DNA from 4 places in the Alteromonas sp. MTD1 genome. Region 3 is predicted to be linked to each of the others. Evidence: predicted binding sites of a transcription regulator. Region 3 holds the regulator's gene; each other region holds the start of a gene.
The links. Region 3 encodes sigma-54, which starts transcription at its own class of promoters, with help from an activator protein. Its sites were predicted from a motif close to GTTGGCACGNNNNTNGNNT; they were not measured.

Region 1 (7,506 bases), on a different contig from region 3:
TCCAAATTTAACCACGGAAGACCCGCTTTTTAATGTATTAGCGTTAAGTACAATACTTGTTGTATCAGCGTTCATTTACATTATTGCTAGGCTATTAATACGACCTCAAATTGCTAACTGGGTTTATAAGTCTAACAACCGTTGGGATAACGCCCTACAAGAACACGGTTTCTTTAGGCGTTTAATGCACCTCTTTCCTGCCCTGTTTATCTATATTGCTACACCTGTGCTGATAGAAGATGAAGCCGTGATGCACGGCGCCATTATAAAAAGCGCCCAACTTTATATGCTGTATAGCGGTGTTCTTGCAGTATTTGCATTACTAAGTACGATAGAAGATGTGTACAACGCATCTGCACTGGCGCGTCGTGCTCCTATCACTGGCTTTATTCAAGTTTCTAAACTTGCCTTTGCCATCGTTGCTATTTTACTTAGCATCTCGCTTATTGTGGGCAAAAGTCCTTTATTGCTTTTATCAGGCTTAACCGCAATAGCTGCTGTACTGCTGCTTATTTTCAGAGACACAATTTTAGGTTTTGTTGCCGGTATTCAAATTGCTGCGAACCGAATGTTTAACACCGGTGACTGGATTTCGATGCCCAAGTACGAAGTAGACGGTGAAATTCTGGAAATAGGTTTAACCAACGTTAAAGTACAAAACTGGGATAACACTATTTCAACCCTGCCGACTTATAGTTTAACCACAGAAGCAGTAAAGAACTGGCGTGGCATGCAGGAGTCAGGCGGGCGAAGAATTAAACGTGCAGTGTATATCGATATACATTCTATTAAGCTTTGCGACAACAATATGCTAGAACGCTTGTCAGGTATTCGCTTCATTAATGACTATATTGAAAAGAAGAAAACAGAGCTTCGCGACTATCACCGCGATATGTCTATTGATGAGTCAGATTTGCTAAACAGCAGACGGTTAACCAATATTGGTACCTTTAGAGCCTATCTTGAGGCCTATCTTCGTAAGCACCCCAATATTAATCAGGAACTTACGTTAATGGTACGTCAACTTCCGCCGAATGAACTTGGGCTGCCACTGGAAATTTACTGCTTTAGTGCAGAAAAAGCGTGGGTAAAGTACGAGAAAATACAGGCTGATGTATTTGATCACGTGATGGCTATGCTTGCATCGTTTGAGCTAAGGGCATACCAAAGAGACGGCCACCTATCGCTGTTAGCTCAGCGTGAGCAGTATCTTAAAGATGAACGCGCGAGTCATAATGAAAAACAAGCTTAAAGGTGACAGTGAACAAAGCGCTGACGCGGATTAGTTACATTACACCGCACTTTGTTTTGAACAGACATTGAGACATAAAAAAACCGGCTTAAAAGCCGGTTTTTTTGACGTAAGTCATGTACTAAGACAAAAGTTACGCCAAGGCATAGGCCATAAGCATACACACAATCAAACCGGTAACACCAAAGAAACCGTATTCAATTTTCTCTTGCATGCCTTCTGCACCTGCTTTCGCAGTCATTAAGCCCATAACGATGCTGCTTAGCCCCAGAGTAAAGGCAATTAGCGCAACACCAAACATAATTGCATTAATCCAATCAGCCATTGTGGTACCCCTAAAAATAATTGTCGGTATTATGCACCAATAAAAATGTTTTGAACATGCTTGGGTTTAGTTTAATTAGCCACAAATTCATCAAAATTGATCTTGGTCAAATTTGCTACTAAATCACTTTTTTCGCTAAGTATTGAATAAACCTTAAATTAAACAGTCGCAGAGAAACTCGTAAACCATTGATTTAAATAAACAATAAATAATGGCAAGCGCATTGCAAAATCAAACCTATCAACACGCTTCATTGCCACCCGCGGTGTGATGTGGTTCAAGAAAGCGTTGCTTCGTCAATTTTGATTAAGGAAATAACAATGTCGAACAAATTATTGGTTTCAGCTGCAGTAGCAAGTGCTTTACTTAGTGGCCAAGCAATGGCCCACGATACACATTTTCAGAACAATAGCTGTGATGTAGAGCTTGATGGTCACATTCAATATTACCAAGGCGACCTAACCGTTAAAATGGACAGCGGCAACGTAGTGAAAATTGACCAGTACTATAACCTAACGCTAAACGGTAAAGACGTAGCGCTAGATAGCGAACAGCAGCGCTGGGTAACCGAATACTACGACAGTATCGATATGGCAATTCCAATGACACTTACTATTGCTAGTGAAGGCTTGAAAATTGCCAACGTGGCAGTAAGCGAAGTATTTACCGAATTACTTGGCGACAACACCATGGACGATGATTTCCAAACACTGTTTACCTCATTAGAAACTAAGTTATCGACTTCCTTCTACGACGATGCCGGCAACCTTCGTGTCGACTCGACTGAGTTTGAAGAACCAGGCTGGTTTGATGAAAGCTGGGAGCAAGAGTTTGAAGCAGAGTTAGAGTCGCTAGTAAGCGAATCTATGGGTCGCATTCTTATAGCACTGGGTACTCAAATGCTGTGGGAAGGTGGTGATATGTCAGAATTTGAACAGCGCATGGAGACGTGGGGCGAAGACTTAGAGTTTCGTCTAGAGTCTCAAGCAGCAGCACTTGAAGAAAAAGCTGACGCGCTTTGTGAAGTGCTACAAAAAGCTGATTACGCCGAAGGCCAAATGCAGGCAACAATTTCAGGTCTAGATGATTTGAACTTGTTAGATATGGAAAGTCACGGTGAGATGCGCATGTAAGAATGCTTAACGCTTACTGTGGTAAAGGTCTGAAAATAAGGCTTTCACCATTGCTTATTCCAAGGAAGCGGACAGGTTAAAGCGAAAGCAGAATATGGACAAGCCGAGTTGGTAAAACAACTCGGCTTTTTTGTGCGTATATTCATTGCAGCAACAAGATATTAGTTAAGTTATGCTTAGGCACAATTGTGTTTTAAACGACTATACGTTTTAAGCGGCTATACGCTTTTAAACGAAAATGCTTTTTTGGAGAGAAGAGAGTGCCGAACAAATTAGTAATTAGCGGTTACGGGTGGTTAGCAGGCTATTTAGCCACAAGCGTTAAGGATGAATATAGCTTGGTTGCCACTTCCAGAAGTGAAGAAAAGGTAGATGCAATTAAGGCACAAGGTATTGAGGGTGTTCAGTTTACTTTAGGCGACCCTACTAGCGTGCTCACAAAACATTTAAGCGGTGCCACATTCGTTATTAACATACCTCCAGGTCGCAGAAGCACTAACCTTGAAACTTTCACAAAGAACATGCTGTCGCTCATCGATGATGCTATTGCTGCGAACGTATCGCACATTGTATTTATCAGCACAACGTCAGTATACGGCGATGCAATTAGCAATAGAGCCAGCGATATAATAACTGAAAATTCGCCTACATCACCTGAGACGGCATCGGCTCATGCCCATGTGACAATAGAAAACCGTTTATTAACGCTAAGCGAAAAAGTTAAGGTGTCAATTGTGCGCTTAGCCGGTTTAGTGGGTCCAGACCGCCACCCCGCAAAATCGCTCAGCGGACGAGATATCAGTGCCGGAAATAAGAGAGTAAATTTGGTGCACATTCTCGATGTGGTTGAGGCACTAAAGGTTATTATCACAAAACCTTTATCGAACAAGGTGTTTCAACTTTGCAGTGCTGCACATCCAAAACGCGGGGACTACTACGTTAAAGCGGCACAAGCGTTTAACATTCCCGAGCCTACGTTCAGTGATACAGAATTAGCGCCTTGCGGAAAGGTGATAAATGCTGAGAAAAGCTGGAAGGAAGTAGGCATATCGCCGACTTACGCAGACCCTTACGATATGTACTAACGTAATGTAGTCAACTGTTCGATTTTTGGGTTAATCAAAATTAATTGATCAAAAAAGGCGGTAGCGCATGTTGATGCTACCGCCTTTTTATTTACTTAGTCTTGTGCGTACTGGGATGCTAAAAGCTTAGCCGAACACACTAAAACCGAAATATTTAACCGCAACAGTATTAACAAAAATAACCAGCAGAATTAGCGGTATAAATGTTTTCAATGAAACATCTACATACTTTTCAAACCAGCTGCCTTTGTAACCATCACTGCCTTCTTCCAATGAGGCATTAAAGTTAGCGCTCTTCCAGCGATAAATTACAAAGATACAAATAAGTAAGCCATTAAGTGGTAAAATAGTCTCGTAAAATACGTCGATAATCACGTCAAACAGCGACTTATCAACACCTGCATAATGCATAAAATGTGTAAGGAACTCTACTTTACCGAACGATAGCGCACTAAAAATTGCTAGCACGATCATGATGCTACCCAGTGACGCCAAGGCCCATTTACGACTAACGCCTTTCTCATCCATAAGTGCTGCAACAGGTACTTCAAAGATAGATACCAAAGACGTAATTGCTGCAAAGAACACCAACAAAAAGAAAAGGCTAGCAACAAAAGATGCCCCTAAATAGCCAATTGAGTCTTGAAGCGCTAAAAAGATATTCGGCAAGTATGTGAATATCATGCCCACTGACGACTCGCTTAACTCGTCTGGATTAATCTCGGGGTTGAACGAGAAAATAGCAGGCAAAATCATAAGGCCAGCGGTAAACGCTACTGCAGTATCAGTTAATGCAACTAGCTTTGCTGAAGTCGGAACGTCTGCGCGTTTATCAATATAGCTTCCGTAGGTAATTAAAATACCCATACCTAATGATAGCGAGAAGAAAGCCTGTGCTAGCGCGCCGTTAACTACCGAGGCAGTAAGCTTGGAGAAGTCAGGTACAATGTAAAACTCAACACCAGCCATAGCGTTTTCACGGGTTAGAACAAAGATGACCAAGCCAAGTAACATAACGAACAAGGCAGGCATCAGCAGTTTAGCGGCTTTTTCAATACCCTCTTTAACACCACCTTGTAGTATTAGATACACTACACCAACTACCACTGCCATATACGCAAATATTGAAGGCGAGTTGATAAAAATGCCGAAGGTATCTGGGTTGGCAAGCTTATCTAAATTACCGCTAACAGCTTCGAACAGGTAACCAAAAATCCACACTGTGATAACCATGTAGAACACGGCAATCATAAAAGGTGTGGCTATAGCCAACCAGCCTGCTAACTTCCATTTAGGACTTTCGTTACTGATAGCACTGTAAGCACCCAGTGGGTCTTTTTTCGCATGTCTGCCCACCGACATTTCGGCAAGCATTACTGGCAAACAAATAGCGAAAACGAAGATGGCATACATCAGCAAAAATGCACCGCCGCCATTTTTCGCGGCACCTACAGGAAAACCTACTAGGTTACCAATTCCCACTGCAGAACCCGCTGCAGCTAAAATAAATCCTATGCGCGATCCGAACTGTTCTCTGGCCCCGCTCATATCCCTTCCTCTTGTTGAGTTATTGTTATTAATTATCGGGATGGCGTTACATGAAATGACTCACTTTGGCGTCAACGCGTTGTATTGCAACCTCTTCAGGCATATCAATACGCTGCACCATTCCCAAAAATAGCATGGTAACAGCAGTCAAATAAAAAGTCTTGATGTTGAGTCGACAGAAATGTGGTCGGACCGTATCACCAGGTTACCACTTCGCCATTCCAGTCTATAAAATGACAAACTTGCTCTCTATCTAGTGATGCAACATGCGTGATTAGCTGACTTGCCGTATAGTCGGGGGTAAATAGCTTTTTTGCGGCCACATTTTTTTGAAACGGCTTCGACAACGACGTATCAACCGTACCAGGGTGATAACACACTAGCATTGTATCTTTCAATCTACGCTTATATTCAACCGACGCCGTTTTCATCATCATGTTAAGCGCAGCTTTTGACGCGCGATAGCCGTACCAGCCACCAAGGCCATTATCGGAAATACTCCCCACCCTGGCACTTAAACAAATAACCGTAGCGTTATGCTTATCCATTACGTTTACAAGCTGCTTGACCCATAGTGAAGGAATAATGGTATTAACAGCAAAGTATTGTGCCATTGCCTCCTCAGAGATATCTTCTAAACGCTTTTCGGGGTGGATACCTGCATCGTCGTTATGTAAAAAGCCTGTGGTGATGACAACGGTGGAAAGCGCAATTCCGTCACTTTTTAAACCTTTTAAAAATTCAGAGATAGCGGCGTCGTTTTGCAACTTCATGGAATGAAGCGAGACGTTGTTTGGCATGTCCGAATCAGTTTTGGTCACACGAGTAACCGCATAAACATGGTCGCTGTTTTGTGCGTACTGTTTTACAAGTGCTTGACCTATTCCGCCACTTGCACCAACGATAAGTGTATTATTCGCCATTGGGTTCTCCTGGAATGCAGCGTTCGCATGTGCGTTTTTTACCTGTCAACCAATATGAGATGGTATATCGGTGCTTCGCAAAAACGTTGTAAAACATGTCTGCGAAAATGCGAATAACGGGCCAACGCAGTGGAGCGTAAACCCATCCCATGCCAACTGCTTTCCAAGCTTCATGGGTTACATCTAGGCCAGTTATTAACGTACCATCGTCACGTAAGGCGTGTATCCGCGCATTCAAAGCATGCCAATCTAACGTGGGATACTGAACACTAAAGTCTGGATTTTGTATATCAACCAATTTAAGGCGCTGATGTTTATCTCGCTTGCGCAGGTGATTCATCTCTGCCATGCACAACGGACAATAACCGTCATAAAAAATGATCAAAAAACTACTCCTGAATGAGGTTTCCAACGTACGATTCATATAATTTAGCGCTTATATTAATGACGAATCTTCGAACTTATTTGCGCCGCGCATGAATAGCTATAGGTAATTACCACTACTTTGTGAATTTGTTATGCTTTTATACGCTAAAAAAACTAGGTTGGATGACTTGAGTTGTAGCTCACCCACACCCACACTACAGCCATATAGATAGCGAGGTTTTAACATGGCAAATTTACAAGTAGCAACGCTTGCGGGTGGATGCTTTTGGTGTATTGAATCGGCTTTTAATAGCGTTGATGGCGTTGAAAAAGCGATTTCAGGTTACGCAGGTGGAGACAAAGCTGATCCAACCTACGAAGAAGTATGCAGCGGCAACACAGGACATGCGGAGGTTGTACAAGTAACCTTCGATGCAGACAGCCTTTCCTATCGCGAAGTATTAGAAATTTTCTTTGCACTGCACAACCCAACCCAGCTTAATCGTCAGGGTAACGACGTGGGTACACAATATCGTAGTGCCGTTTTTTATCACAATGATGCCCAAAAAGCTGAAGCTGAGAAAATTATTGCCGAAATTATCGAAGAAGAAATTTGGCCAGATCCTGTTGTTACCGAAGTTGTCGAAATAAACAACTACTATGACGCTGAAGATTATCATCAAGACTATTTTAAAAATAATCCGCAGAACCAATACTGCGCAATGGTTGTGGCGCCAAAGTTGGCGAAGTTCAAAAAGACCTTCGCATCGCGTCTTCGAAGCGATGCCTAGCACAATTCAAATAAGCATAAAAAAGGGTTGCCTCGAGCAACCCTTTTCAGTTTTTTCTGATTCACTTAACCAAACCTAAAAAT
Region 2 (7,506 bases), on a different contig from region 3:
CGGCCACCCGTAGCAATCTTTTCATACGTAACAGCAAGGCCTGGGTTTTTAAATACATCACCCTTTTGCGGAAGCTTACCGTCAATTAAAAAAGTATCTGCAAAGCCATCATAATGGCCGATACGTGCGTTATTCATTCCCCAGTAGTAGGCAATAAGCTCTGATACCGGAAAGCCGTTTCTCGCGTACTCTATCGAAGGTGTGAGTAAGGTAGACATGGGCAGCTTTCCGAATTTCTCATGAAGCGAAAACCAACCGTCTACTGCGCCAGGTACCGATACTGGAAATGGACCAAATTTGGGAATTTTGTTTAATCCGCGCTCTGCAAACACCTCTTTAGTGAGTTGGCGCGGCGAGCGGCCTGATGCGTTAAGCCCAAACAGCTTCTTTTGTTTGGCGTCCCACACTATTGCAAATAAATCACCGCCTACGCCGCACCCCGTAGGCTCGACAAGCCCTAGCATGGCATTAGCTGCAATAGCTGCGTCTACTGCGGTTCCGCCTTGTTTTAAAATATCTAGCGCAACTTGTGTAGCAAGCGGCTGACTGGTGGCTGCTATTCCGTTTTTAGCAATAACTTCAGAACGACTGGCAAAAGGCTTTCCGGTAATTCGATCGTAAGCGGCGGCTGACACACTAGTAAATGCTAAAGCAGCTAAAAGTAAACGCACAGTATTTCGCATATTTTTCCCTTCAAGAAATCATTTGCCGACAGCAAGGGGTATGGTGCTAAAAAGCCTAACTCAAGCAACCTAGTTTTTGTTTGGCTTGGCCTGCTTTGTTCAGACAACATCCACATTGCATTTGCATCAGACTAAGGCTATTTCAACGCTATGATGTAGCAATATTGTCATAATACGCACAGCACGCTGAAAAGTGGAATAAAAATAAGAAAAATGAAAAAAGCCCCGCGATTGCGGGGCTTAAGCGAGGTAATTAAGGCATTAAAATTATTGTTTTACATTGCCTAATCAAAACTCTGTTAAGAGCGGCTGCTAGTGAAGTCTGGGTATGCTTCCAAACCACATTCACTCATATCAACGCCGTCGAACTCTTCTTCTTCACTTACGCGAATACCCATAACGGCTTTAAGTACAAGCCATACAATTAAGCTAACTACGAATACCCAAACGAAGATGGTTGCTGCGCCAATTAGCTGACCTGTAATACTTGAACCGTCGTTAGTGAAAGGAACAAGGATAAGACCAAGTAGACCTACTACGCCGTGAACAGAGATTGCACCTACAGGATCATCAATCTTAAGCTTATCAAGACCAACAATTGAAAGTACTACCAAGATACCGCCAAGGCCACCAAACAGCGTAGCTTGAAGCGGTGTAGGTGTAGAAGGCTCTGCTGTGATAGCAACTAGGCCTGCTAGCGCACCGTTTAGTACCATTGTAAGGTCGGCTTTGCCAAACAGAATACGTGCAACGATAAGCGCAGCAATTGAACCACCTGCTGCTGCTGCGTTAGTGTTCATAAATACAATAGCAACCGAGTTTGCACTTTCTACTGTAGCGGTTGCTAATACAGAACCACCGTTGAAACCAAACCAGCCCATCCAAAGAATGAATGTACCTAGTGTTGCTAGCGGTAAGTTTGCGCCAGGGATAGCATTTACTTTACCGTCAGCAGTATATTTACCTTTACGAGCGCCAAGCACTAGTACACCTGCAAGTGCAGCTGCTGCACCAGCCATGTGAACAATACCTGAACCTGCGAAGTCAGAGAAACCAAGGTCGCCTAGCGTATACATACCGAATACTGCTTCGCCGCCCCATGTCCAAGCGCCTTCCATTGGATAGATAAAACCTGTCATAACAACAGCAAACGCAAGGAATGCCCAAAGCTTCATACGCTCAGCCACTGCACCAGATACAATAGACATTGCCGTTGCAACAAATACTACTTGGAAGAAGAAGTCTGCAGAAGGTGCATAGGTTGCTGGCTCTTCAGCAGCGCCAGTTGCTCCATCAGCCATAATGCCGCTTAGGAAAGGACCCCAATCGCCGCCGCCGTACATTATGCCGTAGCCACAAACCATATACATGGTGCACGCAATCGCGAATAGCGCTACGTTTTTAGTTAGAATTTCAGTGGTATTCTTTGCTCGAACAAGACCCGCTTCAAGCATCGCGAAGCCTGCAGCCATCCACATTACCAATGCGCCGCAAACTAGAAAATAAAAGGTATCTAGCGCATACCCAAGTTCAAAAGTGATTTCCATTATGGTTTTCTCCGCAAAATATTTCGTTGTGGCTTACAGCGCGTCGCTATCCGACTCACCAGTTCGAATACGAACGGCATGTTCAAGGTCATATACAAACACCTTGCCGTCTCCAATTTTGCCTGTTTTGGCTGCGCCAACGATGGCTTCAACCAGGCGTTCTACTTGATCATCCTGAACAGCAATTTCCAGTTTGACTTTAGGTAGAAAATCCACCTGATATTCAGCGCCGCGGTAAAGTTCAGTGTGCCCTTTTTGACGTCCAAAGCCTTTTACTTCGGTAACGGTCAAGCCATCGATACCGATTTCTGAAATGGCTTCACGAACATCATCTAGCTTAAACGGCTTGATGATAGCTGTGACTAGTTTCATGTGTTGCTCCCAGTTTTATGTGTTGTTATTCGATAAATCGCGTGATTTACAAGAGATAAACCAAGAGCCATGCCACAAATAATTATTCAACAAAATCATATATATAGTCATCGAAACCAGACATTGCGCACGAAATATCGCACCAACATGGTGCAGTGACTTGTTTTTGCCCAATGATGGCGCGGAAAAGCCTGCTCGCACGTTCAGTAAACTAAAAAGTGCGATGAAATTAGGATGGAACTATTTGTTAGGGGTAAGGGTCTGTTGATAACTATGACGACTATTTCTGACAACTTTTACGCCCCAAACCGTTTCGATACCAACGATAACGGCGGATTAAGTTCTGATAGCGCTACTCGACCTGCATTCGGGTGGCGGGCATTGTTCTCGTCTTTTTTCATTCATGTTTTAGGGGTAGCATTAATACTTTTCGCAGGCCAGTGGCATCTTGTTGAAAGAGAGCCTGCTGAATTAAAGCCATTACCTGCACCAGTGCAAGCTACGCTCTATTTCCCTCCAATACCCAAAACCCAATCACCGTCTGAACGCACGTCCAGCCAGGTAAAAAGCGACACGACACAATCAGAGACACCATCGGAGGCAGAAAAACCTGCACCTAAGCAGCAAGTTGTTGATGAAAAGTCTGTTTTAGATGCAGTAGCGCCAGTCATTAAACAAGCCAACGACGTTAATGAACCTCCGCCTGCTGCCACGAAGGTGCCGCCTCCCCCTAGCCAGGTAGCACCTTCACCAACAAATCTAAATCAAAGGGCGGGTCGCTTAACGCTTTCCCCCAAAGAAGCAGTAGCCAACTATTTTGATGGCTATAATCAACAGCAAATACAAGGCTTGGCCCAACAAGAATCTTCTGCGTATCAAAGCAAAAAACAAAGCCCAGACTTAGTCGATACAAGAAAAGGAGAGCCAGAGCCTTTAATACCACCTCGCCCAGTGAAAAACGTGAACTGCGCTAGTACAACTAACAAGGTTATAACGTTTTTAAGTGGAATGGCTGGCGGTACGTTAACGTGCACCAAAATGGACGACCATAACCGTTTTATTGATGCCAGAGTACAAAAAACGCCCAAAGAAGGGCAATAGGCGCATAATGAGAAGATACAAAAAGGTATGTGCTATTTTCTTTTATACACACCAGGCGACTGCCCAAATGTCATCTTAAAGCGTCGCGAAAAGGACGTAACGTCGTCGTAACCTGTCGCCAGGGCAACGTCAAAGATGGGTGTATCTGTGTTTCGTAGTAACGCACGGGCTTTTTCCATTCTTGTATGCACTAAATAGTCTCGTAAGCTCATACCAGTAGAGGCTTTAAAGCGCACTTTGAATTGAGTTTGTCCCATACAGGCAATAGCTGCAAGCGATGAAATTGTGTGAGCTTCAGACAAGTCATTGTGAATGTGAGAAAGTACTGGCGTAATGCGTTTATCGATCGCAATTCCAGCCTTCGCCTGTGCTAACAGTGCCCAAAACAAACGTGATGTTTCTTGCTGGGCGGTGCGCTCTGCATACGATAGATGTACTTCAATAAAATGCAAAAAAGACTGTAGCGAATGGTCAACTTGAAAAATAGGGTTGTGGGCATTTTTTAGTTGTTCGGGAACATCGTACATATCAGCAACAACAAACTTCGAAAGCTCATTGGCTCTAAAACTGTGCTGCTGTGTTGGTGAAATACAAATTCCTTCCCCCACACCAACGCTGCCACTGTAGTCGTCCAAGGTTATTTCTATGTGCCCATTTATTGGAAGCACAAGCTGGAAATGGTCGTGCGCGTGACTACACATAGCCTTTGTATAAGAGCGAATAGAAAGTGATGCGAAATCAGATGTATTCATGTCATTATTGCCAACGATAAACTGCTCAGCGTATGCTTTGCTTTACCTAACTAACGATACAAGGATATTAACGTGGCCGCAGCCAATTTACTTGCCCTACTCGACGATATCGCAACATTAATGGACGATATTGCAACTATGTCGAAAGTAGCAGCACAAAAAACCGCTGGCGTGCTGGGTGATGACCTAGCAGTGAACGCAGATCAAGTTCAAGGTGTTAAAGCAGATCGCGAGTTACCTGTGGTTTGGGCCGTGGCTAAGGGCTCGTTACTCAATAAAGCTATTTTAGTGCCGGCCGCTTTAGCAATAAGTGCATTTGTTCCAGCATTAATAACCGTGCTGTTGGTGCTAGGTGGCCTGTACCTTTGTTTTGAAGGTGCTGAAAAGTTGCTGCACAAGTATTTACCCCACGAAGATGAAGTTCAGGCACGAGAAGCACGTATTGAGGCACTTACTCAAGAAGACGTTGATATGGTTGCCTTCGAAAAAGACAAGATAAAAGGCGCTATAAGAACCGATTTTATTTTATCGGCAGAAATCATTGTTATTGCGCTTGGCACAGTAAGCGACGCTTCTCTAACTACGCAAATAGGTGTTTTGGTTGCGCTTAGCCTTGCGATCACCGTTGGAGTATACGGACTTGTGGCAGGCTTGGTAAAAATGGATGACGTCGGTCTTTATATGCTTCGCAAGTCGCTTACTGGAAGTATGAACGGACTGCAGCGTTTTATTGGAAGGGCGCTACTTGTTACAGCACCAGCATTAATGAAAACATTGGCGGTTGTGGGCACCGTGGCCATGTTTTTAGTAGGTGGCGGTATATTAACTCACAGCATTGGCTTTATGCATGTAATAACAGACTTGTTCGTAAGTGCTGCGCCAAATGCCGCATTGGTGATGTCTATTCTTGCTGATGGCATTGTAGGTGTTGTTGCCGGCAGCATTATCGCGTTCGTCTTTGCCTTAGTTTCCAAATTAAGAAAGTAATTATTTCAAGTCCCTTTAGATAGAGAGCGCATTTGGGCGCTTTCTATCTTTTTCTATTAACACTGACCTCTTAAGCCTTTCCTATTAGCCCTTTCCTCTTAAAAGCGCCAAAACAAACCCAAATCCCCCAAAAAGATCAACTTAGTGTTTTTGACCAACTTGGTTTCAAAAACACTAAATTTTAGCTTTCCTGTTTCTTTGAAATTCTTTAAAGATCTTTTTATAAATTAATAACCATTAAAATTCAGATACTTACAACAATATCAAAAAGTGGCACATCCCTCGCTATAAACTAATTGTTAATTGATAACGACTTAATATCGAAACCCTTAGCAACACGATAGCTGCCACGCAGTATGTTTCAGTGCAGTGTCTAACTTTACTTTTTGGAGATTATTATGCTTTTCGGTCGCAAACTTTTCACTGCACTTAAATTATCTGCTGTATTGGCTACTGGCGCATTCAGCGCATCGGCAATGGCAGACGCCAACCACAGCGTTGAAGCTTACACAGATATGATTGTTGAGAGTGCGGTTTATAGCGTTAAACAAGATTTGTCTTTAGGCGTAACGTACGACGTGCTTACTGCTGGTCACACATTTGAGCCAGAAGCCGACGACAACACACTGATTGCAGAAATCACGATTACGTCTATTGAGCCAGAAGTTGAAGATAAGAACGTAGACGACAACGACGCATAAGGAGCTTGCTATGTTAACCGCCGGTACACTGTTTATGTTAGTGCTTGGCCCGTTTATCGCCTTTATGGTTAGTGCCTTGCTATTTTCGACAGCGCGCATGTTCTTGCAAAAAGGTCATTAAGATTGCTAGAGCGTGTTGACCTTCGCGTTACGTTTTTAGCCGCTTTGCGGCACCACAATTTGTTCCCTTGCCTTCCCTGGGCACTTCGCTCCAGAGGGAGATAGAAAGCACGCAGTTATTGCCAAGTGATGGTGTTTTCTATCTTCTTACTGGAGTTTTTTTATCCAAAAATTCGCTCCCACCAGCTTTTCTTTTTCTGCTTACGTTTTTCTTGAACTGGCTTGCCTGCGCAGTCTTGCTGTGCCGGGGGAAGCACATCAAGAATGGCGGGAACGCTTAAGCTGCCAGCACATCCAGCCACTACTACTGCACCACTTTTAGCATCAAAGTGTGCTATGCCAAGACCTTCAGGAAAACGGCGTGACAATGACTTCGGCGCTTGAGACTTCATGTAATTGATAAACACGGGCAGCGCACCACCGGCTCCGGTTAAGTTAACCGGCTGATTATCGTCGTTACCAACCCACACCGTTACCACGTTGTTTCTATCGAAGCCACTAAACCAGCTATCGCGGTAGTCATCGGTTGTACCCGTTTTTCCTGCCATATTCACACGCCCAAAGTTTGCACCAACGCGCTTGGCAGTGCCATCTGTGGTTACTTTGTAGAGCGCATAATTTAATAAATAGGTAGCAGCTTCGTCGGTACGTTGAGAATAAAATTCAGCTTTCTTCCACAATAACGCGTTCTCCGCTGTCACCACAGAGGTAACCGTGTGTAGAGGCACATAACGCCCGTTGTTAGAAAGGGTTTGATACATCTGATTGGTTACAAACGGTGTAAGTTCAAAGGCACCTAACGTTAACGAAGGCACTTTCTCTACGGGGGTATTTACGCCTAAGCGCGCCAATGTGTCAGCAATTGCATCTAAACCAACCTGCATACCCAAATTAACAGTAGGCACATTTAAAGATTCAGTTAACCCTTGTAGAAGCGGTACCTGCCCTCTAAAGGTTTTGTCATAATTTTTAGGCGACCACTGCTTACCGTTTTTACTTTCTAAGGTAATAGGCTCATCCATCAAAGGGGTAGCTAAGTTGAACTGAGTAGGATCTTCAAGTGCCGTTAAGTAAACCGCTGGCTTTATTAGCGAGCCAATAGGCCGTTTGGCATCCAATGCACGATTAAAGCCTTTAAACGCATAGTCTTTACCACCCACAATAGCCCGTACTTCACCGCTGCTACTGTCGGTAACTACCATTGCGCCCTGCAAAGCGGCCTGCCTGTCTTTTTGTAGCCCAT
Region 3 (7,506 bases):
TGATGTACCTACCGACATGGATGGAAGACGAGCCTGAAGTCACTGGCAGCCAACAGTCAGACGCGCTAAAACCTGCCTACAAGGCTAAAAACTTAACTACTACCCTATACAATCAAGAAGGTCGGCTAAACCATAAGGTATTCGCCACGTCGATGGAGCACTATGACCAACTTGGTTTCGTACTATTTCAGCAGCCTAAGTACACCCTATATACCGAGAGCAATTCGTCGCCTTGGGTGGTCTCGGCAGTAGAAGGAACCCTGTACAATAACGAACTTATTCAATTAGAAAACAATGTCGTTATTGAAAATCAAACCGGTGATGACTTTGTAAAAACCATCACAACGCAATACATACAAATAAATTTAGACAACAAGCAGATGACATCAGACCAAACAGTTGAAATACTAGGGTCACAGTATGTTATTCAAAGCAATGGGTTTAACGCGAACTTACGCACCCAAGAATACGAGCTTATCGATCATGTACAAACCACTTATTCCCCTAGCAACTAGCCTACTTTTAGCCTTGGCAAGCAGCGGTGTTGTTGCAAGCGAAGCCGACTTTAACAAGCCCATTAAGGTGGACTCAAAGTCGCAGTTTGTCGATGGGAAAAATAAAACATCATTATTTAAGGATGATGTTCGAATCTCTCAGGGCTCGTTAGTGATTAATGCTGACGAAGTAGAAGTTATCGCCACTGACGGCGAAGGAAGAGAAGTTTTCGTAGCGAGAGGAAACCCTGCAAGCTACTCTCAGCAGCTTGAAGACGGTACGCCGGTTTCGGCAAAGGCGAATGAAATTCGTTATGAGGTAGTCAACCGCACTATTGCGCTAACGGGTAAAGCCGAACTTAAGCAAGATACCAGCATGGTGCAAGGCGATAACATTACCTTCGACATGATTACAGAGCAATTGCTTGCAACTGGCGGTGACGATACCGATGGTGATGGCAGAGTAACCACCGTATTTACACCTGAAACCATTCGAAAAGCAAAGTCTCAAGACGACAAAAAAGACAACGAAGGTAACGAATAGTTATGGCGACGTTAAGTGCAAAGAACCTTGCAAAAGCCTATAAAGCAAGACAAGTCGTGCGCGACGTTAGCTTATCGGTATCAACAGGGCAAATTGTTGGGCTATTGGGTCCGAATGGCGCTGGTAAGACCACTACATTTTATATGATTGTCGGCCTTGTTCCGCTAGACAAAGGCAAAATTGAAATTGACGACAATGAGCTTACTCACCAACCTATGCATGAACGTGCACGCCGCGGAATTGGCTACCTCCCGCAGGAAGCGTCTATTTTTAGAAAGCTTACTGTGCATGAAAATATCATGGCTATTTTACAAACGCGTAAAGATTTAAATTCACAACAACAAGAAGAAGAAGCCGACGCACTACTTGATGAATTTAATATTAACCATATACGTAATAGTGCGGGGATGAGTTTGTCGGGCGGTGAAAGGCGTCGTGTTGAAATAGCGCGAGCGCTGGCGGCAAAACCACAGTTTATTTTGCTAGACGAACCATTTGCTGGTGTTGATCCTATATCAGTTAATGATATAAAGAAGATCATCCAACATCTTCGTGATAGAGGCATAGGCATTCTTATCACCGATCATAACGTACGAGAAACATTGGATGTTTGTGAGAAAGCGTACATTGTGAGTCATGGCGAATTAATTGCGCAGGGAACCGCAGAACAGGTTTTAAGTAATCAAAAAGTTAGGGATGTATACCTAGGCGAACAATTCAGGCTATAGTTAATGTAACCGGATTGTCATTTTTTCAGTTTCGCTCTTGGTGTATTCAATTTAAAGCATTTAAATAAGAAGTAGATGAAACCATCTTTACAGCTAAAATTTAGCCAACAACTTACCATGACACCTCAGCTTCAGCAGGCTATCAAACTGCTGCAGCTTTCTACGCTTGACCTTCAACAGGAAATTCAAGAAGCGCTGGACTCTAATCCGCTTTTAGAAGTTGAAGAAGGCAACGACGAACCTCAAGTTGAAAAGAATAACATCGACAACGACGACAGTGGCGATGTTCAACCGACGGCTTCAAGCGATACGTTAGAAGCCGGAGATGCGCTTGAAAAGAACGATTTACCAGACGAACTTCCTATAGACAGCACGTGGGATGAATACTACTCGGCCTCTTCTGCGCCAGCGCCTGGCCCAGCCAGTGATGACGAACAAATTTTTCAGGGCGAAACTACCGAAGATATCCAAGAACACCTACTATGGCAGATGCGTTTAACCCCTTTCTCTGATACAGACAGAGCCATTGCCATGGCAATTATCGACTCTATTGATGAGTCGGGTTATCTAACCGTGTCACTTGAAGATATTCTAGAAGCAGTAAACGCTGAGGAAGTGTTAGACGAAGACAGCGATGAGCTAATTGAAATGGATGAAGTAGAGTGCGTGTTAAAACGTATTCAAATGTTCGACCCCATTGGTTCTGGCTCACGTTCTCCACAAGAGTGCCTTATGGTGCAGCTACGTCAGTTCTCTGAGGACACACCGTGGCTTGCTGAAGCCAAGCAGCTTATTGAAGAATATTCAGACCTTCTTAGCAGTAAAGACTACCGTACGCTCATGCGTAAAAGCCGTTTGAAAGAAGATCAGCTTCGCGAAGCAATGCGCTTGCTGCAAACCTTGAATCCTCGCCCTGGTAGTGCTTTAGTTACTAAAGAACCCGAGTACGTTATTCCAGACGTATCGGTTACTAAAAAGAACGGGCGCTGGGTGGTAGAGCTAAACCCTGATAGCCTGCCAAAACTTAGCGTTAATCAACAATATGCTGCAATGAGTCGTCGTGCAAAAAACAGTAGCGACTCGCAGTTTATTCGCTCACACATGCAAGAAGCCAAATGGTTTATCAAAAGCCTAGAGTCGCGTAACGACACCTTAATGAAGGTTGCTAATTGTATTGTGCAGCAACAGATGGGCTTTTTTGAGCATGGCCCAGAAATGATGAAACCAATGGTTCTCAATGATGTCGCAGAAATGGTAGATATGCACGAATCCACTATTTCACGCGTCACCACGCAAAAGTATATGCATACGCCACGCGGTATATTCGAATTGAAGTATTTCTTCTCGAGCCACGTAGCAACCGAGTCGGGTGGTGAGTGTTCATCTACTGCGATACGTGCATTGATCAAGAAGTTAGTGGCAGCTGAAAAACCTAGCAAGCCGCTAAGTGATAGCAAGATTGCTTCATTGTTGGCCGAACAAGGCATTAAAGTTGCCCGGCGAACAATAGCAAAATACCGGGAGTCGTTATCGATCCCGCCGTCGAACCAACGCAAAAGCCTTATTTAACGGGCTACATAATATAAGGAAGACGAAATATGCAAATCAACCTTACTGGTCATCATGTCGAAATCACCGACTCTTTGCGTAATTATGTCGATACGAAGTTCAGCAAACTTGAACGTCACTTTGATCACATTTCTAATGTGCATGTCATCCTGAACGTTGAAAAATTAAATCAGAAAGCCGAAGCGACAGTTCACTTAAGTGGCGCTGAAGTATTCGCATCCTCAGAAAATACCGACATGTATGCGGCGATTGACAGCATGGTTGATAAGCTCGACCGGCAGGTAATCAAGCATAAGGAAAAACTCAAAAAACATTAGTAGTTAATTAAGTATGGATATACAAGCCATCGTAAGTTTGGACCGCACCGAGTGTGCGGTTCAATGTAATAGTAAAAAGCGTATTCTAGAAATCATTGCCGACATTGCGGCTAAAAATAATGAAAATATAGACGGCGCTACGGTATTAAACAGCCTAATGTCGCGAGAGCGTATGGGGAGCACCGGCATTGGAAACGGTATCGCCCTTCCCCATGGACGCTTAGCTGGTCTTGATAGAGTTATTGCAATTGTAGTAACCAGTACACCAGCAATCGATTTTGATGCTATTGATGAAAAGCCAGTAGATATCTTTTTTGCGCTTTTGGTTCCGGAAGAGCAAACTGAAGGCCACCTTCAAACGCTTGCCACCGTTGCGGGCAAACTGAACAACAAAGACACCGTAAAAGCAATAAGACGCGCTACCACCAGCGACGATATAGTAAAAGCGCTGGGCTAACGCCGTAATAGATATAACCTCACTGCAATAAGCAGTGCGAGCTTAAGATTTTAATAAAGGGAGAGGCAAGGTGAAGCTGATTATTATCAGTGGTCGTTCAGGCTCAGGGAAATCGGTCGCACTGCGAGCGTTAGAGGATTTAGGGTACTATTGCGTAGACAATATTCCCGTGAACTTACTGCCTACCCTAACCCACACTGTGGTTGATGAATACGACCAAGTGGCAGTAAGCATTGATGTTCGAAACCTACCTAAAAACCCCAATGAATTGGTAGAAATACTCGACTATCTACCTAGCTCGTGGTCGATGACTATCGTGTATATCGATGCCAGTGATGACGTTTTGGTAAAGCGTTTCAGCGAGACACGTCGATTGCACCCGCTTGCTAAGCTTAACAAATCGCTTTCAGAAGCCATTCAAGCCGAGTCGGCACTACTTGCCCCCATCGTTGAACGTGCAGACCTGTATTTAGATACCGACAAACTTACAATTCATCAGCTAGCCGAATTAATTCGCGAGCGTATTTTGGGTAAGAAGAGTTCAAGGTTGGTATTGGTGTTTGAATCGTTTGGTTTCAAGCACGGCATCCCCAAAGACGCTGACTATGTATTCGATGCGCGGTTCTTACCTAACCCACACTGGGAACCAGATTTAAAACACCTAACTGGCTTAGATGCACCGGTAGAAGTGTTCTTAGGCTCTCAGCCAGTTGTTACTAAGTTTATCTGGCAAATACAAAACCTTATCACCACATGGTTACCACATTTAGAGCGAAACAACCGTAGCTATGTAACAGTAGCTATTGGATGCACGGGCGGCCAGCATCGCTCGGTTTATATCGCACAAAGCTTGTCGAAGACCTTTAGTGAAATTCACCCAGATGTGCAGATACGTCATAGGGAGTTGAACCAGTAATGAGTAATGAAAAAGCAGGTTCTATCGAAAAAACCATGACCATTGTCAACAAGCTTGGTTTGCATGCCCGCGCAGCTACTCAGCTTGTGCAGTTGGCTAATCAGTTCGACGCTAAAATTGTACTGAAAAAAGAAGATAAAGAAGCCGATGCCAACAGTGTTTTAGGCCTAATGATGCTTGAAAGCCATCAGGGTGAACAGGTTACTGTGGTGGTAGACGGTGATGATGCACAAGCAGCTATGGCGGCTATTGAGCAACTTATTGCAGGAAAGTTTAACGAAGAAGAGTAAGTGCATTTGGCTAATAGCGTTTGTACTTTATTAGCATTCACTATTTAACTCTTGTGTTTAACCCCCTGTATTGGCCAAATATTCGTCATTTAGTCATAATAAAGACGTTATCCGTGTTTTAATTATGACAGCGTAACAGCAAGTACGATATTCTTACCGCAACACCTAATCTCAATGCAGCATCGCATATTGGGCTCTAGCGTTACTCTTAAACCTGTTTAGCTTGGTAGGATTCGCTATTTATGGCAGAAGCTCTCGTCTCTAAATACGTACAAACTCAACTTCGTGCACTAAATGGCGCACTGAACAATGGTCAGTTTGTTTCTGTACGTAAGCTTTTGCTTGAACTTCCTCCTTCAGATGTAGCTCACATTCTTGAATCTAGCCCTAGCCGCACCCGTGATGAGCTATGGGAATTGATAGACGGTGACTTCCATGGCGATATCCTAGAAGAGCTTTCTGACGATGTAAGAAACGGCATTATTACCAAAATGCTGCCTGCCAACGTGGTTGACGCTCTTGAAGAGATGGATACCGATGACTTGGCAGAAACCTTAAGCAGCCTTCCAGAGCCAGTACTTGCCGACATTCTTGATTCAATGGATGCGCAAGACCGTCTTCGCGCGGAACAAGCCCTTTCATATGGTGAAGAAACCGCCGGTTTCATTATGAATACCGACACCATAACGCTGCGTCCAGACGTTACTATAGATGTTGTACTTCGCTACATTCGCCTTAAAGGTGAGCTGCCAGAAAATACCGATACTTTTTATGTGGTAAATCGCACCGATAACTTAGTAGGCATTGTGCCTGTAACCCGTTTATTAACTGCCGATACTGACGAAAGAGTGTCAGATATCATGGACGAAGAATCGGAAGCGATACCGGTGCATATGCCAGATGACGAAGTGGCTAGCTTGTTTGAACGTTACAATTGGCTATCGGCCCCTGTTGTAGATGAAAACAATCGCTTGGTGGGCCGAATTACCATTGATGACGTGGTTGATATTATTCGTGAAGACGCAGAACACTCAATGATGAGTATGGCCGGTCTTGATGATGACGAAGATACCTTCGCACCGGTTATGCAAAGTACCAAACGCCGCTCGGTGTGGCTGGCAGTGAATCTTGTGACCGCACTAATGGCGGCGATGGTAAGTGATTTATTTGAAGCAACGCTTAGTCAGCTGGCTGTACTGGCGATATTAAACACCATAGTACCAAGCATGGGTGGCGTTGCCGGTAATCAAACCTTAACCTTGGTTATTCGCGGTATGGCATTGGGACACGTTAATGCTAGCAACAGCCGCTGGTTGATAACAAAGGAACTGTCTATTGGTTTCTTAAACGGTGCTATTTGGGCTGTGCTTATTGCTTCTGTTATTGCGCTTTGGAAACAAGATTACACGCTAGGGGTTATTATTGCTTTTGCCATGCTGGTAAACATGATTGCTGCGGGCCTAGCGGGTGCTACCTTACCTATGATCATGAAGCGTTTTAAAATAGACCCGGCGCTGGCAGGTAGCGTTATACTTACTACCATTACTGATGTTGTAGGAATTTTTGCGTTCCTTGGTACAGCCACACTATTTTTGATTTAAGCGCCGTTGATAGGACACGCACGCCTAAGCGCTAAGGGCTAAGGGCTATTCACTCGCTAAGGGCTTCTAAGCGCTAAGGGCTTTTACGCGCTAAGGGCTTTGGCCACAAATCCCTCAACATTAAGCTTATAACCAACACCCCATACTGTTTGCACTAGCTGTCCGCCGTTTAACGGTACAGACACATTATCTAGTTTGTTACGCAAACGGTTAATGTGTGTATTTACCGTATGCTCATAACCTTCATGATTGTATCCCCACACAGCAGTAAGTAACTGATTACGAGAAAACACTTGATTAGGATGACGACAGAAGTAATCAAGAAGGGCGAACTCTCTTGCCGTAAGCGACAGCGTATGACCACCTAAAGTAACGCTATGATAACGATGATCTACCTTTAATGGTCCTATTTCTATGCTGTCATCACCAGCATTCAGCGCAGCAGTATTATCAAGTGAAGGCATACTTCTGCGCATATGTGAGCGAATTCGTGCCATAAAAACCCGCTCATTAAAAGGGCCTTGGAGGTAGTCGTCCACTCCTGCTTCAAAATAATCTGCTTCATCAGCAGGCATTGGTATATCAACATC
Region 4 (7,506 bases), on a different contig from region 3:
AGATAGCACAAATTGCGCGCATGAATGATGCAACAGTAGTTGGTATTACTTCTGCTGATAGTCCATTAGCGCAAGAATGCAGCTATGTGCTGTCGCTAGAAGTGCCTGAAGACACCGACATGTACATGCCAATGGCATCGCGTATTGCACAGCTAACGCTTATCGACGTTTTGGCAACGGGCTTCACACTTCGCCGCGGTAATAAGTTTAGAGAAAACTTGAAGCGCGTAAAAGACACCCTACGTGGCTCGCGTTACGAAAAACGTAACGAATAATCATCACGATTTAATAGAAAAGCTTTAATAAACGAAAAGGGCATATACTTCGATATCTGCCCTTTTTTGTAATATTCGTTCATCTGTAATGTCATTCGCCCTCCTCACTTTTATTTTGCTGCGCGCACCGTGAAGAAGAAAACCTGCTCAATAAGGTGCTATATTATACAGAACGTACAGAATTCCTTACCCAACTGGTCAAGCCAGTTGGGAGAATTTCTTTCTTTCATTCACATTTTTGTCAAATTCAACTACTATTCTGTAATAAAATTACGTAAAGCGATTACAGGCAGCAGCGTCAATCACTGCAACCTATCTCCTTTTGTTATTGCTAACTACAAAACAGCGACGGAATCCCATGATTAGAAGAACGAAAATTCTTGCCACCTTAGGTCCAGCCACCGATTCACTAGAAAAAATTCAAGCGCTTATTGCCGCTGGTGCAAACACGGTGCGCATGAATTTTTCTCACGGACAAGCTGAAGACCACATCGAACGTGCAAAACGTGTGCGTCAAGCAGCGAAGAACTTAGGTAAGTACGTAGCTATTCTTGGCGACCTTCAAGGCCCTAAGATCCGTGTTGCCCGCTTTGCAGAAGGTTCTGTTAAGTTAGAGATTGGTGCTACATTCGTTCTAGACGCTGAACTAGGCCGTGACGAAGGTACCATCGACCGCGTAGGTATAGACTATAAAGCGCTACCAGACGATGTGTCTGCTGGAGACATTTTGTTGCTTGATGATGGCCGTATTCAGTTAAAAGTAACTGGCGTTGAAGGCCGTAAAGTTATTACTGAAGTTACCGTTGGCGGTAAACTTTCAAACAACAAAGGCATTAACCGTCAAGGTGGCGGCTTGTCAGCAGACGCGCTAACAGACAAAGATAAAGAAGACATTAAGACAGCGGCAAAAATTGGCGTTGACTACCTTGCGGTTTCGTTCCCGCGCAGTGGTGCAGATTTAGAATATGCTCGAGAACTAGCGCAAGCGGCAGGTTGCTATGCAAAAATCTGTGCCAAGGTTGAGCGTGCAGAAACGGTAGCATCTGATGAAGCCATGACTGATATCATTAAAGCGTCTGACGCAGTGATGGTGGCGCGTGGTGACTTAGGCGTGGAAATTGGTGATGCTGAGCTTGTGGGTGTTCAAAAGAAACTTATTGCCCGTTCGCGCCAATTAAACAAAGTAGTTATTACTGCAACACAAATGATGGAGTCGATGATCGACAGCCCAATGCCTACCCGTGCTGAAGTAATGGATGTTGCGAACGCGGTACTTGATGGCACTGACGCCGTTATGCTTTCAGCAGAAACAGCTGCGGGTAACTACCCCATTGAAACCGTTGCTGCTATGGCGCGTGTTTGTGAAGGTGCCGAAACTCACCCAAGTGTGAAAATATCTAAACATCGTATGGATGAGAAGTTTTCATCTACCAGTGAGTCTATTGCGCTATCTGCTGTTTATGCAGCGAATCACTTACCAAGTGTTAAAGCAATTGTTGGCCTTACAGAAAGTGGCAGCACACCAACATTGATGTCGCGTATAACTACGTCGCTACCAATTATCGCGATGTCGCGTCATGAGTCTACGCTAAATACAATGGCGCTTTGCCGTGGTGTAAAACCAGTGTACTTCGACTCTTCGCAAAGTGAACCTGGCCGCTTGAAATACGATGTCATTGCATCGTTGAAAGAAAAGGGCCTAGTTAAAAGCGGCGACAGCATAATACTGACGTATGGCGATGAAATGGAAAAAGTAGGCGCAACTAATACGCTTAAAATTGTTGATGTTGAATAAGCTGAATAGTTTTTCAACACACTAAAAGCATAAAGCGAAGTTTTGGGTTGTTACCCATTACTTCGCTTTTTTGTATCTAATCAGCCGTGATAACAGGATTAACTGCACTTCTTGCTTCTGTGTTCGCTGTTTGGGTCGCTAAGCTTTCTGAATTAGCAGCGCGTGTCGCTTGCAATGCGCTGTTGTCTTCATATGCATATTGCGACAAGTGATGTCTTAATACATTATCAGCACGTTCTAAAAAGCGTTCGCGTTTGCTTTCCCAACCTCGAATATCAGCTTGTTTTGCCTGTGCACTAAAGTGTTCCAATCGCATTTTACGTAAAAGGTGAGACTTTCTTTTTAGGTCGAATTTAGCCAATGAATATCTTTGCTCAAAGCCTTTTATGGCTTGGCTGTAGGAATGCGCTTTATCTTCTGCGCTTACCTGACCTACTGAGAACATGCCGTTACCGAAAATACCTACGATTACAAGCAAAATCGACACGACTAAACCTGAGTATATCCAGCGTAGAAAAGTCATTTCTCTATCCTTGAACGAAGCTGATAATTAAATGAGGGAAAAAGGGGCCGAAGCCCCTTAGAAGGTGAATATTGCTTTTGCTTAATTCATCGCTGTTTCCGTTACTACGCGTAGGTTATCTTCTACGTATTTCACGTCAGATGCACCTTTTGCAATAGCAATTACAAGGTCGCGCTCAGCGTCAGAATCAACATCACCGGTCAGTGTTACATTGCCCGCTTCAACATCTACGTCGATGTCAAAACCTGAAATGTCCGTATCCATGAGCAGGCGTGTTTTAATTACTGTCGCGATTTTTGCGTCAGTCAGCTCACTAGTACTTTTATCGTAGGCTGTTTTCATGTCATCTGACATTGAATCTTCAGACATGTCTTTACGCTTCTCGACGATGGTCAGCTTGTTATCTACCGACTTCACGCCATCAATATTTGCCACCAGCTCTTCAGCCAACTTTTTGTCTACCGAGTTTTCAACTTTACCCGTTAGAATAACGTTACCGTTATCTACGTCAGTATTAATATCGAACGAATCTAGGTTACCATTGAACAACAGCGTAGCTTCTGCTTTGCCATCAATCCATGCGTCTTTGGCACCTTTCTCCCACTTGTTGTCTGTGTTCATATCACCTGCATAAGCTGCAGTAGTTAAAGATGTAGCAACAATCATTGAAAGTAGTGTACGTTTCATAACATTTCTCCTTTGTCGAAACTTCGATGTAACTCATGCCAGAAGCCTGCCACACTCATAACTCACTGATTTAAAAGAAACTAACAACAAACCCACACTTATTTCATATTTAATCATTTGAAACTTTTGCGTTGTTTTGAGAATTTTTTACCCAGCACAATTTCCTTGAACCAGTACGTAGGAATGTATGCAATGAAGAAAACCTTGAACGACAGAAATGTTGGACTTAAAGAGAAGTGAAATAATACTGAGAAAAAACACGTTGCGTCTTTAAATAGTGACTTTGCCGCACTTCACATCGCTGAACTTTAACGGTTGCAAAGCGTAGAAAAGCACTCAATAGAAGTGGAACAAGTGTTTTTTCACTTTAAGAAGCAGGGTTTAATCAAAAGCTGTGCGTAATGCTATTCTTGTTTAACGAAGTGCTTTTGGCTTACAAGCAAGTGAAAAGAAAGGAGTTGGCAATATGGAAATTGTGCTAAACGTAACATCAATTGTACTTACTTTACTAACTCTCGCCCCACACCTTCCCTCATCCCATTGGTTGGTGCGTATGTGGGAATTCCCCAGGCTGCAAATAACGGCATTGATGCTAGCAACGCTTTGCGGTTACCTTGCACACACTCTATTTGCTGAGTTGTCTTCTGTATCTTTGCTGCTTGCATGTACTTTAGTCATGTCCTTTATATATCAGTGCATGTGGATAGCGCCCTACACACCTCTCTATAAAAAAGAGGTAAAGCAAATACCAAGAGAAAATGCCCACTCAACACTAAGCATTCTATCTAGCAACGTATATATGCCAAATGACGACTTCGATAAATTGATCTCACACGTACAAGACACCTCTCCCGACTTCTTGGTTACTTTAGAGTCGAACGAAAAGTGGGAAAACGGACTAAAGCCGCTTGAGGGTAAATATCCCTACTGCAAGGCATGTCCGCTTGATAATTTATACGGCATGCATGTGTATAGTAAGCATAAGTTGACCAGTGCAACGCTGCATTTTCTAGTAGAAAACGACGTGCCATCTATTCAAATAAAAACCACAATTGAAGGAAAACAAATAACACTATGGTTTGTGCACCCCAAACCACCTAGCCCTACCGAAAACACTTACGCAAAACCAAGAGATATAGAGCTACACATTGTTGGCAAAGCGGTAAATGAAGAGTGCGGGCCTGTCATTGTTGCTGGCGATTTAAATGATGTTGCTTGGTCGCCTACCACACGTCATTTTAAAAAGATAAGTGGACTTAAAGACCCACGCATCGGGCGCGGTTTTTTCAACACCTTTCACGCCCACTACCCTCTAGTAAAATGGCCCTTAGACCATGTATTTCATTCAGACCATTTTGAACTAGTGCAAATCACCAGACTAGGCGACATTGGGTCAGATCACTACCCGCTGTTCACTCAATTAGCGCTGAAATCTAGCTAATTCAGTGCATACGTCAGAGGGTTCAGTAAAATGACTTAACCCTACAAGTTGTGACTCTCTGGGCCAAACCGCCTTTTCAAGCTGTTCTTTATCACTGTCTGTTAATTGCGATTGAATAAGGTTTACCCGAACCGCTTTGTTATTGGGTTTCACAATAGTGGGTTCAATGGACTCAATAATATCGACGCTGGCGCACAAAAACTCGCGCGATGTGGGCTCTACCACAACACCAATCATTCCGTTGTCGTGAATAATTGACGGCCACCCTTCAGCCATTCTACTTTGAAACCACAATAGTACTGTAAACAAAATAAGCGACGCGGTAGTTACATTAACAAACGTTTCACTAAGCTGAGGCGCTGTAAAAACGATAATTTCAACGATTAAGGCAAACACTAACCACCCAACGAAAACGCGCTTTAGTAATGTCGGTGATATACCGCTTAGCACATCTACTTGCTGTATCGTTGATTTATTGTAATGACGAATTTCTACCATGTTTGTTTTTATCTCGTTTAATAAGCAGTTGTGGCGTTGCTTCTATTGGAAGTGTTGCATGCTGCGAAGTGTATCAAAGTTCAAGGTAGTCAGGCGACCACCTTTCTTTGCAAAAAGGAACATTTTCTATCAAGCTAAAAAACGTTATGTAAAAGTTTCTAAGCCTACAGACAGTTTTTCACGAACCACTACTAAACTCACAAACAAAAACCACGACCAAGAAGCTTAAGCAATTGTTTTTAAATGCAAAAGTAAAATAGGCATCCCTATTGCTATCTATAGACAGACCTAGGTGCGGAGGCACCGCCAACACAGTTAAAAATCATAACATAGGGCGTAATCATGGAAAGCGTAGTAACCATAGTGGTTCTTTTACAGTGCTTTGTATACGTAAGGCAGACAATTAAAAAGCAAGATGCGTCGATTAAACTTCGTCGTTTTTTCTAATTTCCTCGGCATCAAAAAGAAATACAAACCCAACAAGCGCATACCAATGATTTTTGGTATACGCTGATATTGATTTCAAAAGTAGATAAACAAAGGGTCACTGCTCGTTAGTCTTTGCGACTGCCTCAGTCGCTGCTTTGTCCCAATTTAAACGCATATCCCATTTAAAGCGATGCTCAGGTTTCAAAGGCGGCTGCTGTGCATCAATATTGCTCAGCACGTTTGTCGCCTTTGTTAGTGTGGCATCGCGTCCGAACAAATAGCTTTGCTCTTTTACAATGGTTAAATACGCTTTATTTAAAGCAAACGCGCGTTCAGGGCTTGGCGTAATAATATCGTAAACAGACTTCGCGTTGCGAAGTGCTTCTTTATTTACCATGCCATTATCATTAAACCACTTAGCCAGCATTTCGCCGTTTTGACGAAACTCATCGCCACCACCTACACGCTGCATATACGTTAAAAATTCGCCCTGCTCTTCATTAATATTTGGCACATCTTCCATGCTGTGTAAGTCAATATAACCCCACCCTTCTTTGCCCGGTACTTTGCGTGCAAACGAAAATGTTTGGTCGAAGGTAGCACCCACAGATTTATGGCAGCCATTACAGAACGCCAGTTCTTGATCATGCTGTGGACGAAGCGCGCCTGTTTCGTCTTCAATGAAACCATTAATAGTCCATCCAAACCCGTTATCAATGCCCTGCTCGCCTAAATAGCGTGTTTGCGGTAGCTTTTCAAAATGCTTGTCTTTTGCTTCAGCATAATAGGCAGATGCTAGGCTTTCGCGCGTTCGAAACATGTGCTTTTTCATATAACGTACTTCTTTCATTCGCGGCGCATTGTAAATATTTCCTTCATCGTCAACGCCCACATAGCGCACGGTATGTAAAAACTCCGTGCCTTCTGGATACAGCATATGCGCAAGCTTGTTGTTGCTAGCATCACCTAAATAATGCGACGTACGAACTAATTCAGTTTCATGCTCGTTGAGTTCACCGTCTTTATTAATATCAATACGTAAACGCTTCTCGTTAACAGGCGCAACGGTAAGGCTTTCAATATCTTTAAGCGCCATTTCTACCAAACTTAAATTCAGCATGTAAATAGTGCGATCGTAGCTTCCATTACTTTGTTGAAAGTTTGCTGGCAAACGAATCATTGCGTCGCCGGTAGAGCCGTTCGTTGGCCAAAATGTGCTTGGAAAGGGTTTATAATTGTACGCCACCCATTTGCTGCCATCTTTTGCCATGCCCGCTTCGTCGAAAGCGCCTTCGGCAGCACTTAAATTCTTTATCTGCATGTAGTCAGGCAGCCAAGTATTTTTAGGCTGTGCCACGTTCGCATTGTGATCTTGTGACCGAGTACCTTGGGGCTCAGTACCCCCTGATACAGCGCCAAATGATGCACTATAGTTATCTTGCTCGACATACTTTTTAATGGTGGCATCGTCTATACCAGCAATAAGTGCCGTTCTATCAATGAACAAGTTTTTCCAGCTGTTGGTTAACCCTACATCAGAAAACTCATAGTTCCCCTGAAGTGTGCCATCTCCCATTTGGTTTGGGCGTTTTTCGCTAGCATCATAGCTTTGATGGCATGCATAACACGGGTTGTTTACGCCTTCTGTTTTGGTGTAACACTGAGGTGGGATAACCGACTCAGGATTATACGTCTCGTTGTGCTCAATATAGGCAAGAGCAGGAATATCATCACCCTCCTGATATGGATAAGTGTGATTGATCACTTCATCAGAATTGCTTTTAACACTTCCGGCAGAAGTTGCTGTTTGGTCAGTGCAGCCAGCACTGATTAGTAATGCAAGCAGAACGCTGGCATG

Region 1: the regulator sigma-54 is predicted to act here: its motif matches at 1,788-1,806, upstream of ACGHAV_RS16055 (DUF2884 family protein).
Region 2: the regulator sigma-54 is predicted to act here: its motif matches at 2,661-2,679, upstream of glnK (P-II family nitrogen regulator).
Region 4: the regulator sigma-54 is predicted to act here: its motif matches at 3,316-3,334, upstream of ACGHAV_RS13350 (BON domain-containing protein).

Annotation. Positions count from the first base shown of each region.
Region 1 covers NZ_BTGG01000012.1:111,012-118,517, reverse strand. The annotation lists gene ACGHAV_RS16065 (mechanosensitive ion channel family protein) at 1-1,252, shown strand, start outside; gene ACGHAV_RS16060 (hypothetical protein) at 1,386-1,577, opposite strand; gene ACGHAV_RS16055 (DUF2884 family protein) at 1,898-2,710, shown strand; gene ACGHAV_RS16050 (NAD-dependent epimerase/dehydratase family protein) at 2,971-3,795, shown strand; gene ACGHAV_RS16045 (sodium-dependent transporter) at 3,922-5,343, opposite strand; gene ACGHAV_RS16040 (SDR family NAD(P)-dependent oxidoreductase) at 5,541-6,266, opposite strand; gene ACGHAV_RS16035 (thiol-disulfide oxidoreductase DCC family protein) at 6,256-6,651, opposite strand; gene msrA (peptide-methionine (S)-S-oxide reductase MsrA) at 6,878-7,423, shown strand.
Region 2 covers NZ_BTGG01000010.1:147,238-154,743, forward strand. The annotation lists gene ggt (gamma-glutamyltransferase) at 1-683, opposite strand, end outside; gene ACGHAV_RS14690 (ammonium transporter) at 983-2,230, opposite strand; gene glnK (P-II family nitrogen regulator) at 2,264-2,602, opposite strand; gene ACGHAV_RS14700 (hypothetical protein) at 2,876-3,703, shown strand; gene ACGHAV_RS14705 (helix-turn-helix domain-containing protein) at 3,736-4,455, opposite strand; gene ACGHAV_RS14710 (DUF808 domain-containing protein) at 4,528-5,442, shown strand; gene ACGHAV_RS14715 (hypothetical protein) at 5,841-6,143, shown strand; gene mrcB (penicillin-binding protein 1B) at 6,425-7,506, opposite strand, start outside.
Region 3 covers NZ_BTGG01000008.1:226,362-233,867, reverse strand. The annotation lists gene lptC (LPS export ABC transporter periplasmic protein LptC) at 1-515, shown strand, start outside; gene lptA (lipopolysaccharide transport periplasmic protein LptA) at 484-1,038, shown strand; gene lptB (LPS export ABC transporter ATP-binding protein) at 1,041-1,766, shown strand; gene ACGHAV_RS12660 (RNA polymerase factor sigma-54) at 1,842-3,335, shown strand; gene hpf (ribosome hibernation promoting factor) at 3,365-3,652, shown strand; gene ptsN (PTS IIA-like nitrogen regulatory protein PtsN) at 3,666-4,109, shown strand; gene rapZ (RNase adapter RapZ) at 4,180-5,025, shown strand; gene ACGHAV_RS12640 (HPr family phosphocarrier protein) at 5,025-5,315, shown strand; gene mgtE (magnesium transporter) at 5,558-6,916, shown strand; gene ACGHAV_RS12630 (response regulator transcription factor) at 7,000-7,506, opposite strand, start outside.
Region 4 covers NZ_BTGG01000009.1:107,073-114,578, forward strand. The annotation lists gene ACGHAV_RS13335 (MurR/RpiR family transcriptional regulator) at 1-275, shown strand, start outside; gene pyk (pyruvate kinase) at 634-2,070, shown strand; gene ACGHAV_RS13345 (hypothetical protein) at 2,147-2,593, opposite strand; gene ACGHAV_RS13350 (BON domain-containing protein) at 2,675-3,280, opposite strand; gene ACGHAV_RS13355 (endonuclease/exonuclease/phosphatase family protein) at 3,747-4,721, shown strand; gene ACGHAV_RS13360 (hypothetical protein) at 4,701-5,219, opposite strand; gene ACGHAV_RS13365 (hypothetical protein) at 5,764-7,506, opposite strand, start outside.